One region of the Paenibacillus sp. VT-400 genome, then DNA from elsewhere that is predicted to be linked to it. Evidence: riboswitches for the same ligand, from Rfam matches in the RefSeq annotation. Region 1 holds a riboswitch; the other holds the start of a gene.

Region 1 (4,499 bases):
CGCCGTTCAACCATTGTTTTTCTACATCCGTTAATGATGCTCCAGAAGACACGCGGGCTCCAAGAGCCAACAATTCATTCCTGAAATTTCTCATCGACAACTCCTCTTCTGGAGATGCAGGGACAGCAGCGTTAAGTTGCCATCGTTCCAGAAAATCTTGCTGCCAGCTCGCCTTCCCAAGTCTGTCCTCCGATCGATCTCCCCCACGCCAGTCGTGATAATCGCTGTTTACAAAATCGGTCCATAACCTGTCCATATATACCTCCGTTTATTGTAACCATCTAATTAAACAAAGAAGGTTACAACTCATCTTTGATGTGTTATATTAAGTGTAACCTCATTAATCAGTTTTAGCTAGTTACATCACCTATCACAATTATACGCAAGGAGGAAAAGGCAATGACGAACACAACAGCACTAGATGTGTTACTTATTCAAAAGGATGATACTTGGGATCAATGTAATTGGATTGTACCTTTGTTGAAATCCTTGGAGGGTCTTACAGCAGAACAAGCAGCCTGGATTCCACCCTCAGGGGGATTAAGCATCTGGCAGTTGGTTAACCATATGTATTATTACAACCATCGCTTATTATGTCGCATGCAAGGTAAGGAGCCTACCCTTCCTGCTGTAGACTCCAATGAATACACATTTGGGAATCCGGGAGATGCAACGGATGCAGCTGGTTGGAATACACTGATGCAGGGTACAACTCGATTAGCCCAGCAGTTGCGAGATCAATTGGCTGCACTTCAAGAGTCAGATCTTGAAGCCGCATATATGGACTCCGAAGAGAAATGGGCACACGAACTAGCTCGCTGGGTACTCCATGATGCGTATCACGCAGGTCAGATCGTGCTCCTTCGCAGACAGCAAGGAAGCTGGAAAATCGTTTTCTAAAAAAAATGCTTGAACTGCTAGCGCTTACAGGAATAAGATGAACTTATTAATGTTACAGCTTGTTCAACACACTATATAATTGAATAGGATCTTCGGGGTAGGGTGCAATTCCCAACCGGCGGTGATGTTCTTCGGAACCAGCCCGCGACTCGCTATTAGTTCTTAACGAAGGACATTCAGCGACTGACTTGGTGTGAATCCAAGGCCGACGGTACAGTCCGGATGAGAGAAGATCAACACATTGACATGCCGTTCACGGGAAGGCCTCTTTCCTGACGCATGTCCTTGGATGAGCCCCCGTTTATTTGGTATATACCAAAACGGGGGCTTTTGTCGATTTTGCCAACTGAAGATTCCGTGTTCTGACGAAGGAGTCCTGAATATGGAAAAGACATCAGCAGCATCACCTGTTTACCGCAAGGAACGAAGTAATACCGGATTCTGGCTTGTAGTTCTCGGCGCCGCCTTATGGGGTGTCGACCCACTCTTCCGCATTATTTTGCTAAATACGATGACATCCACGCAGATTGTACTGGTGGAACATATCATCGTCAGTCTTATTGCCATTCCCGTACTGTGGAAATTTCGAGCTGATCTGAAAAACCTGCGTGCTCGCCACTGGATTGCCGTGATTTTTATCTCATGGGGAGGATCAGCACTCGCAACGGTATTGTTCACCATGGCACTAACACATAACGATCCGAATACTGTGCTTTTATTGCAAAAAATGCAACCACTCTTCGCTATTGTGCTGGCTAAACTGTTACTAAAAGAAACGTTGCCACGTCGCTTCGGTGGATTGTTCTTCATTGCATTAGCAGGAACGTACCTGCTTACATTTGGATTCACATTGCCATTAGGTAACTGGGACAACTGGATTCATGCTGGAAGCTTGTTATCCCTTGGGGCTGCTGCCCTATGGGGAGGTTCAACCGTTATGGGACGATTGATGCTGGGTCAGGCGCGTTACGAAACCGTCACCTCCCTGCGCTTTGTCGTTGCTCTCCCGCTCCTGATCTTTATGACGTGGAACGAAGGTGCGGCATGGACGTTTCCGTCCGGAACGGGTGAACAGACTGCTGTCATCCTCAACATTCTCGGTCAGGCATTGTTACCAGGTTTGCTCAGTCTTCTGTTGTATTACAAAGGTCTGTCGTCAACCAAAGCCTCTGTTGCAACACTCGCAGAACTTAGCTTCCCGATGGCGGGTGTGTTGGTGAACTGGATTGCTTTCCGTACACTGATTACATGGGAGCAGCTGCTTGGTTTTATCCTGATCTGGGTGGCCCTCTTCGCCATTTCCAGACAGCAGGAAAGATCATCAACTGCGGCCGATGCTGCACCAAAGCTTCGTACAGAGTAAGTGGATATATGTGAGGTTCTCATATAAACAAATAGTCGTCAAATATAAAAATAAAACCATTGCACATCAAATAAGATGAGCAGTGGTTTTTTATTTCCATGACTCGATATTACTCGATCATTTTCTCAATTAGCAAAATGATCGAGTAATCCTTTGCTTTATTTCTATATCGCAAATGCAAATACTCCCCTCTTTCCCTCCAACCTCATAACGAATATCCATATCATCGCACTACGATTCTTCTATGTTTTGTCTTTTGTCTAATCGGGTGGTACGATGACATATGGAATAAACAGATGAATTATATTCAGAGAGGAACGATCATAATGTCTTCATTCTCATATACCTCCTACGACGCCGTAGGTTTGGCTGAACTGATCCGATCCCGGGAAGTATCCCCGGTTGAAATGCTTGAAGCGGCGTTTGCACGCCTTGAAGAAGTGAATCCGCAACTTAATGCGGTTATTCGTACATATGAATCTCGTGCACGGGAGGAAGCCGGTTTGGTTCGACCTGGAGAACAACCTTTTGCCGGTGTTCCCCTGCTCCTGAAAGATATCTCGCAATCCTTGGAAGGTGAATTTCTGACTTCAGGCTCCCGTTTGTTCAGCGAGCATCGTGCATTACGCAATTCCAATTTTGTCACTCGACTCCGTGATGCAGGCTTTATCTTCATAGGACATACCAATACACCTGAATTTGGTTTGAAAAATATTACCGAGCCCCGTCTTCATGGTCCCACTCGCAATCCATGGAATATCAATCACTCCCCGGGTGGTTCAAGTGGTGGTGCCGCTGCTGCTGTAGCTTCGGGTATTGTTCCTCTTGCCGGAGCCAGTGACGGAGGAGGTTCGATTCGTATCCCGGCTTCCTTTAGCGGATTGTTTGGATTGAAGCCAACCCGCGGGCGCACACCTGTAGGACCGGGAGTTGGTCGTCAATGGCAAGGCGCATCGATTGATTTTGCCCTCTCTCGCTCGGTTCGGGACAGTGCTGCATTGCTTGATACGTTGCAAGTCATTCAGCCCGAAGCTGCGTTCCATGCTCCACTCTTTCCAGGCAGTTACTTGGCTGATATGAGCTATCCACATCAACGCAAACTGAAAATTGCATACACAACGGATTCGCCCGTGGGAACACCTGTCAGCGCAGAAGCCAAAGAGTCTGTATACAAGCTCGTTCGCTGGTTGGAAGATCAAGGTCATCATGTTGAAGAAAAACTGAGTCCAGTCAATGGAGTTCGGTTGATGGAGAACTATTACATGATGAACAGTGGTGAGATGGCTGCGATGATCTCTTCCATGGAACGATCCATGGGCCGGGCTCTGACCTCCGATGATATGGAGATTGAATCTTGGGTTCTGGCTGAAGCAGGCAAAAAGGTGTCCGCTGCGGAATTTGTACATAGCTTAGCTGAATGGGATGTAGCTGCAGCCCAGATGTCCACTTTGTTCGAGCGTTATGACTTCTACGTCACACCTGTTAATGCTTTTCCTGCGCCTAAGATTGGTGAATTAACGCCTCATGACGAACAGATCCGTAATCTGATGCGAATTAGTGAATTGGACAAGACCCAGCAGCAGCAACTCATTTATGAAATGTTTGAGCCAAGTCTTACGTATACACCGTTCACCCAGCTTGCAAATCTGACAGGTCAGCCTGCGATAAGTGTACCTCTGCATATGACACCTGAAGGGTTGCCAATGGGCGTTCAAGTGATGGCAACCAAGGGACGTGAAGATTGGTTATTACATCTGGCTGGACAGCTTGAACAATCAGACCTCTGGATCGGGATGAGAGGTAATCCACTATTTCCAGCATAAAGACGTATTATGTGGTGTGTCAAATTTACCATTGGATGTTCCTGCCTGAGTACAGAGTGCATCGCCATAACAGTGCATGAAAGCATCATCTGCTCCGCATACTGAAAGCAAACAGTAGCGGAGGAATGTAACAGATGAATACAAATCAGCGCCATAAACAGTCTTATCGTATCCCAGCCAAAACGGGATATGCCTTGAAAGTAAACAAGGGTTCTTTACTACGCATAACGGATCTGGAGGGACAGCAAGTCATTGATTTTGTGGCATACGATGCTACGGATGCTAACCATCGCTTGGACCCCGGTGTGACAATGGACGTATTGCGTACTTATCGAATTAAACCAGGACAATTTGTATATTCCAATCAGTATCAACCTTTACTCAAGATTGTCCGTGACACCGTTGGGGTACAT
Region 2 (4,499 bases), 430 kb from region 1:
CAGGCGTGCGTAAATACGTTGCGGTTGATGGTGGTATGACCGATAACCCACGTCCTGCTTTGTATGAATCCAAGTATGAAGCTGTGCTTGCCAATCGTGCGAATGAGGCTGCTCAGGAAACGGTATCTGTTGCAGGTAAATGCTGCGAGAGTGGCGATATGTTGATCTGGGATCTGGACCTGCCAAAAGTGGAGAGCGGCGATCTGCTCGCTGTAGCTTGCACAGGTGCGTATAACTACTCCATGGCGAGCAACTACAACCGGATTCGTCGTCCGGCCGTTGTGTTTGTCAAAGACGGTCAAGGAGATGTCGTGGTACGCCGTGAGACGTATCAAGATATCATCCAGAATGACCTGGTACCAGCGCGTATTGGCAAACAACCAGTAACTCGTTAATTCGTCAAAAGATAATGCGTTTCTGCATTATTCAAGATATAAGGATTTTGCAGTTGAAGCAGATGAAAAGGGAACTTCCTTTTTCGTCTGCTTTTTACGTATTTGAGCTAAATCATGAAAAAAGTTGCCGTTTTTTTTGCGATCCAGTCATTTTCGGTGTACACTAAGAAAAGTGCTGTAATGCTTGGCCCAGGGTCATGCGTTCTGGCACCATTAACGATGGTCAATACGAAAGGAGTCATTTACATATGGCGAAACAAGCGAAAATTAAATTGGCAAACGGCGGAGAAGTTTTGATCGATCTGTTCGATCAAGAAGCTCCAAACACAGTAGCAAACTTTGAGAAACTGGCTAATTCCGGTTTCTACAATGGCCTTACATTCCACCGCGTTATCCCGGGCTTTGTAGCTCAAGGCGGATGCCCTAACGGTTCCGGTGCAGGTGGCCCAGGTTACACAATCAACTGTGAAATTAACCCGAACAAACATGAGCGCGGAACACTTGCTATGGCACATGCTGGCCGTAACACAGGTGGAAGCCAGTTCTACATCTGCTACCAACCACAACCACATTTGGATGGACAACATACTGTATTTGGTAAAGTAACTAAAGGTATGGAGTTCGTGGACGCTTTAGAAGGTAAAGACAAAATGGAAACTGTTGAAGTTGTAGAAGCTTAATACCTTCACCTTAACTGGATCCAAACATGAAGTGCTTCTTTTATAGAAGCACTTTTTTTATTTTTTACATACTTCAAATCGATAATTAGAAAGGATGAATATAACCTTGGATATGGTTACTCAGCTAAGCTTGTTAAAACAAATTTATAGTGAGCGCACGTTGTGGGATGAAGAACTGCAGGCATCGCGCCATGTCGTTCCGGATAGTCTATCGGTAAAGGATCGAGAAGCGCTTGAGGCAGACGAGCATGAACCGAATCGATTTGTACGTCCGCAACATGATGAAACGATTACTGAGCTGAAAAAAGTTGCGAATCAATGGACGATCAATGATGCAGCGCAGGCCTTTGTATCCTCTTTGTGGTCAGCACCCATGATCTGGCGCTCGTTGCTTACGGGCAAGCTTATTGCGAGCAGTATGCCAAGTCATGAACATACGCCATATCCATCTTCGAACACTTGTAAGATCTGCGGATTAAGTGTAGATCAAGCAACCGACACAACGCTGCAATGGTATTGGCGGATGACCAATGGAACCCCGTTGGACGGAGATCCTTTTGGATATGTGTTGGCACTTCGAGAGCTGGCTGCCGCGCAGGAGCTTCCAATACCCAATGAGTACGACCGCTGGACATTCCGTGCGGTGTTAACAGTGCTGCGCGAATTACCTCCCAAAACACGTTACAGCAAGGCAGCAGTAGCGCTCAAGAAGGAACGTCTTTTGCCTACGCAGAAGGAATATGCCTACCGTGATTTGCTTGAGACGTTAGCTCTGATTGGCATATTGGATACGCCGGAACATCCTGGAATGATCACGGGATTCACCTCTTACATGCAGCGTGACGCACGCCCCAATGTGCGGGTTGAAGTGCAGGCCCCTCTGGCGTGGTGGGACTCATCAATCGGAATTAATGAGAACAACCTGAACAAGATATTTCATGAGTTTGATCTGAATAATATATCTCTTGCGGATAAGCCTGATGAGAGTCCAGCTGTAAAGGACACGATCTTAGGAGCATTGGAGAAGAAGAGAAGTGTTCGCGGAAAAGTACCAAAGGCATCTCCTGATGCAGGTACCGGGGAGGTACAGTCTGGCGATGTGTATGCTGTTCGGGTCCGGGAAGGTGTATGGGTGACTGTATACTGTCATGAAGTCAGAGACAAGCGTGTCATCGTTGAATATCTGGATGGAGTCTTTCCAGATATGCCGGGAAAAGCAGATTTGCATGGGACGTTTCGACCGAGAGCGAATGGACGCTGGAAATGCTCGGCTATTGCGATTGATTCCACAAGTTGGGTCAGAAGAGTGGCAAGAGAGTTCCCACTTCCGACTTCGCAACTGCAAGGACCTGACCGCACTCCATTCCATAATGCCAAAGAATTAAAGCATATGGCGAGCTGGTGTTTTCCTGATATGTAGAATAATACGATGGATGTGAAAATGTACCTCCAAGCAAAAACCGTACCTCCTGAGAGGAAGCGGTTTTTTGTTGTTTCTTAGCTTATTAAAAGTTAGTATGTGACAAAAAGGAACAAAAAACAATTGATTTTTTGGCATTAAAGTGCTAACATCCAAGTAATAACGAAAGCAATCCTTCAGGGCAGGGTGCAATTCCCTACCGGCGGTGATGCAGGAAGTGTAAGGACCTAAGTTCAGCACTTGATGCAAAGTCCGTGACCTGTCTGCCATTGGCAGATGGCTGATCTGGTGTAATTCCAGAACCGACAGTATAGTCTGGATGGGAGAAGGAGAGGTGCAGACCTAACAGGTTTGCATTCAGCAGGAGTATTGCTGCACAGTCACGATTTTATGATGTCTTGCACTGTGCAGGGAAGATCCGGATACGCCGGACAGTTCCATACATATGCCGCACTATAAAAGCTCTTTACCTGTAATTGATGTTCATTAAGGTATGTGTCTATTTTCACTTGCCCGAAATGAAGTTTTGGGCAAAGTGTTGGCGTGCTGTATCCATTTCACTCCTGCTGGTGACATTTGTCTCTCATCATCCCCATCGAACTGATTGTTCGACGGGGATTTTTTAATAAACAAGACTTTAAACCGCGGGGTGAACGGATTTGGAAATGATCAATGATGAATTTTATATGGCACTGGCATTGGATATGGCGGAACGAGCACAGGGACAGACGGGGATTAATCCGGTCGTTGGATGTGTAGTTGTGAAAGAAGGCCGTATTGTAGGCCTGGGGAGCCATCTGAAACGTGGAACCGGTCATGCAGAGGTGCATGCACTTAACATGGCAGGCAGTGATGCAGAGGGAAGTACGGTATACGTTACACTTGAGCCTTGTAGTCATTATGGCAAGACGCCACCTTGTAGTGAACGCCTGATTCATGAAAAGGTGAAACGTGTTGTGGTATGTTGTGAAGATCCAAATCCGCAAGTATCCGGCAGGGGTATAAGCATGCTTCGTCAACAAGGCATTGAAGTTGAAGTTGGCGTACTGCGTGAGCGAGGAAGACGTATGAATGAAAAATTCATTAAGTTTATTACAACGGGTTTACCTTTTGTGACACTGAAGACGGCTACTACTTTGGATGGCAAAATTGCTACTCGCAGCGGAGACAGCAAGTGGATCTCTAACGAGCCCGCTCGTGAGATTGTGCATGCCCTTCGTCATCGGCACCAGGGAATTATGGTTGGCGTCGACACGGTAATCGCCGATAATCCGGAACTTACTACCCGTTTGCAAGTCGAAGGCATTAGTCCAGTGCGCATTGTAGTGGATTCCAAGTTACGTCTTCCCGTAGGTGCCAAAATGGTTAAGGATGGTCTTGCTCCAACATGGGTGCTGACAACAGACGAAGCCAGTCCTGAAGCTGCTGAACGTTTGGAAGCCTACGGCGTCGAGATTATACGCTGTGGTCCTGGACCACGTGTGGATCTGTTAAGCGGACTTAGCAAGTTGGGTGAACGTGATATAGGTTCGATTTTGCTTGAAGGTGGAGGCACCTTGAATGGAGCCATGTTGGAGGCACGGTTGGTTGATCGACTGCTCATGTTTATCGCTCCGAAGATTGTAGGCGGTTATGATACACCTGGAAGCTTCCGCTTCGAGGGTGTGGAGCGTATGAATCAGGCGATTCAATTGAATCAGTTGGAGATCGAACAAGTTGGAGATAATATCAGCATTGGCGGTATTCCGGTGTGGCCTGAATAAATAAATGGATTTGAAAGTAGAAAGTTAGGTTCTTTATAACTTGAAAAAGGGAGGCGGCAGCATGTTTACCGGTTTGGTGGAAGAAGTCGGTCAGATCCGGCGTATTGGTCGGAAAGGCGAAGCGATGGTCCTGAATATCGGAGCTTCCGCCATCATGGACGATCTGAAGATTGGTGATAGTGTAGCAGTGAACGGCGTGTGCTTAACTGCGACAACGCTCGAAGGTGGAGGTTTTACCGCC

What was found. A riboswitch is a leader RNA that binds a small molecule or an ion and turns the genes downstream of it on or off. The one in region 1 is predicted to bind FMN.
Region 2: it holds a riboswitch for FMN, as region 1 does, so the genes downstream of both, ribD (bifunctional diaminohydroxyphosphoribosylaminopyrimidine deaminase/5-amino-6-(5-phosphoribosylamino)uracil reductase RibD) here and EL84_RS23725 (DMT family transporter) in region 1, are expected to answer to the same signal.

The regions. Positions count from the first base shown of each region.
Region 1 is NZ_LELF01000067.1:2,981,912-2,986,410, forward strand. It holds gene EL84_RS23715 (CGNR zinc finger domain-containing protein) at 1-256, opposite strand, end outside; gene EL84_RS23720 (DinB family protein) at 400-900, shown strand; FMN riboswitch at 985-1,138, shown strand; gene EL84_RS23725 (DMT family transporter) at 1,283-2,263, shown strand; gene EL84_RS23730 (amidase) at 2,590-4,086, shown strand; gene EL84_RS23735 (DUF1989 domain-containing protein) at 4,221-4,499, shown strand, end outside.
Region 2 is NZ_LELF01000067.1:3,415,470-3,419,968, reverse strand. It holds gene lysA (diaminopimelate decarboxylase) at 1-395, shown strand, start outside; gene EL84_RS25680 (peptidylprolyl isomerase) at 644-1,075, shown strand; gene EL84_RS25675 (hypothetical protein) at 1,188-2,495, shown strand; FMN riboswitch at 2,664-2,830, shown strand; gene ribD (bifunctional diaminohydroxyphosphoribosylaminopyrimidine deaminase/5-amino-6-(5-phosphoribosylamino)uracil reductase RibD) at 3,155-4,258, shown strand; gene ribE (riboflavin synthase) at 4,320-4,499, shown strand, end outside.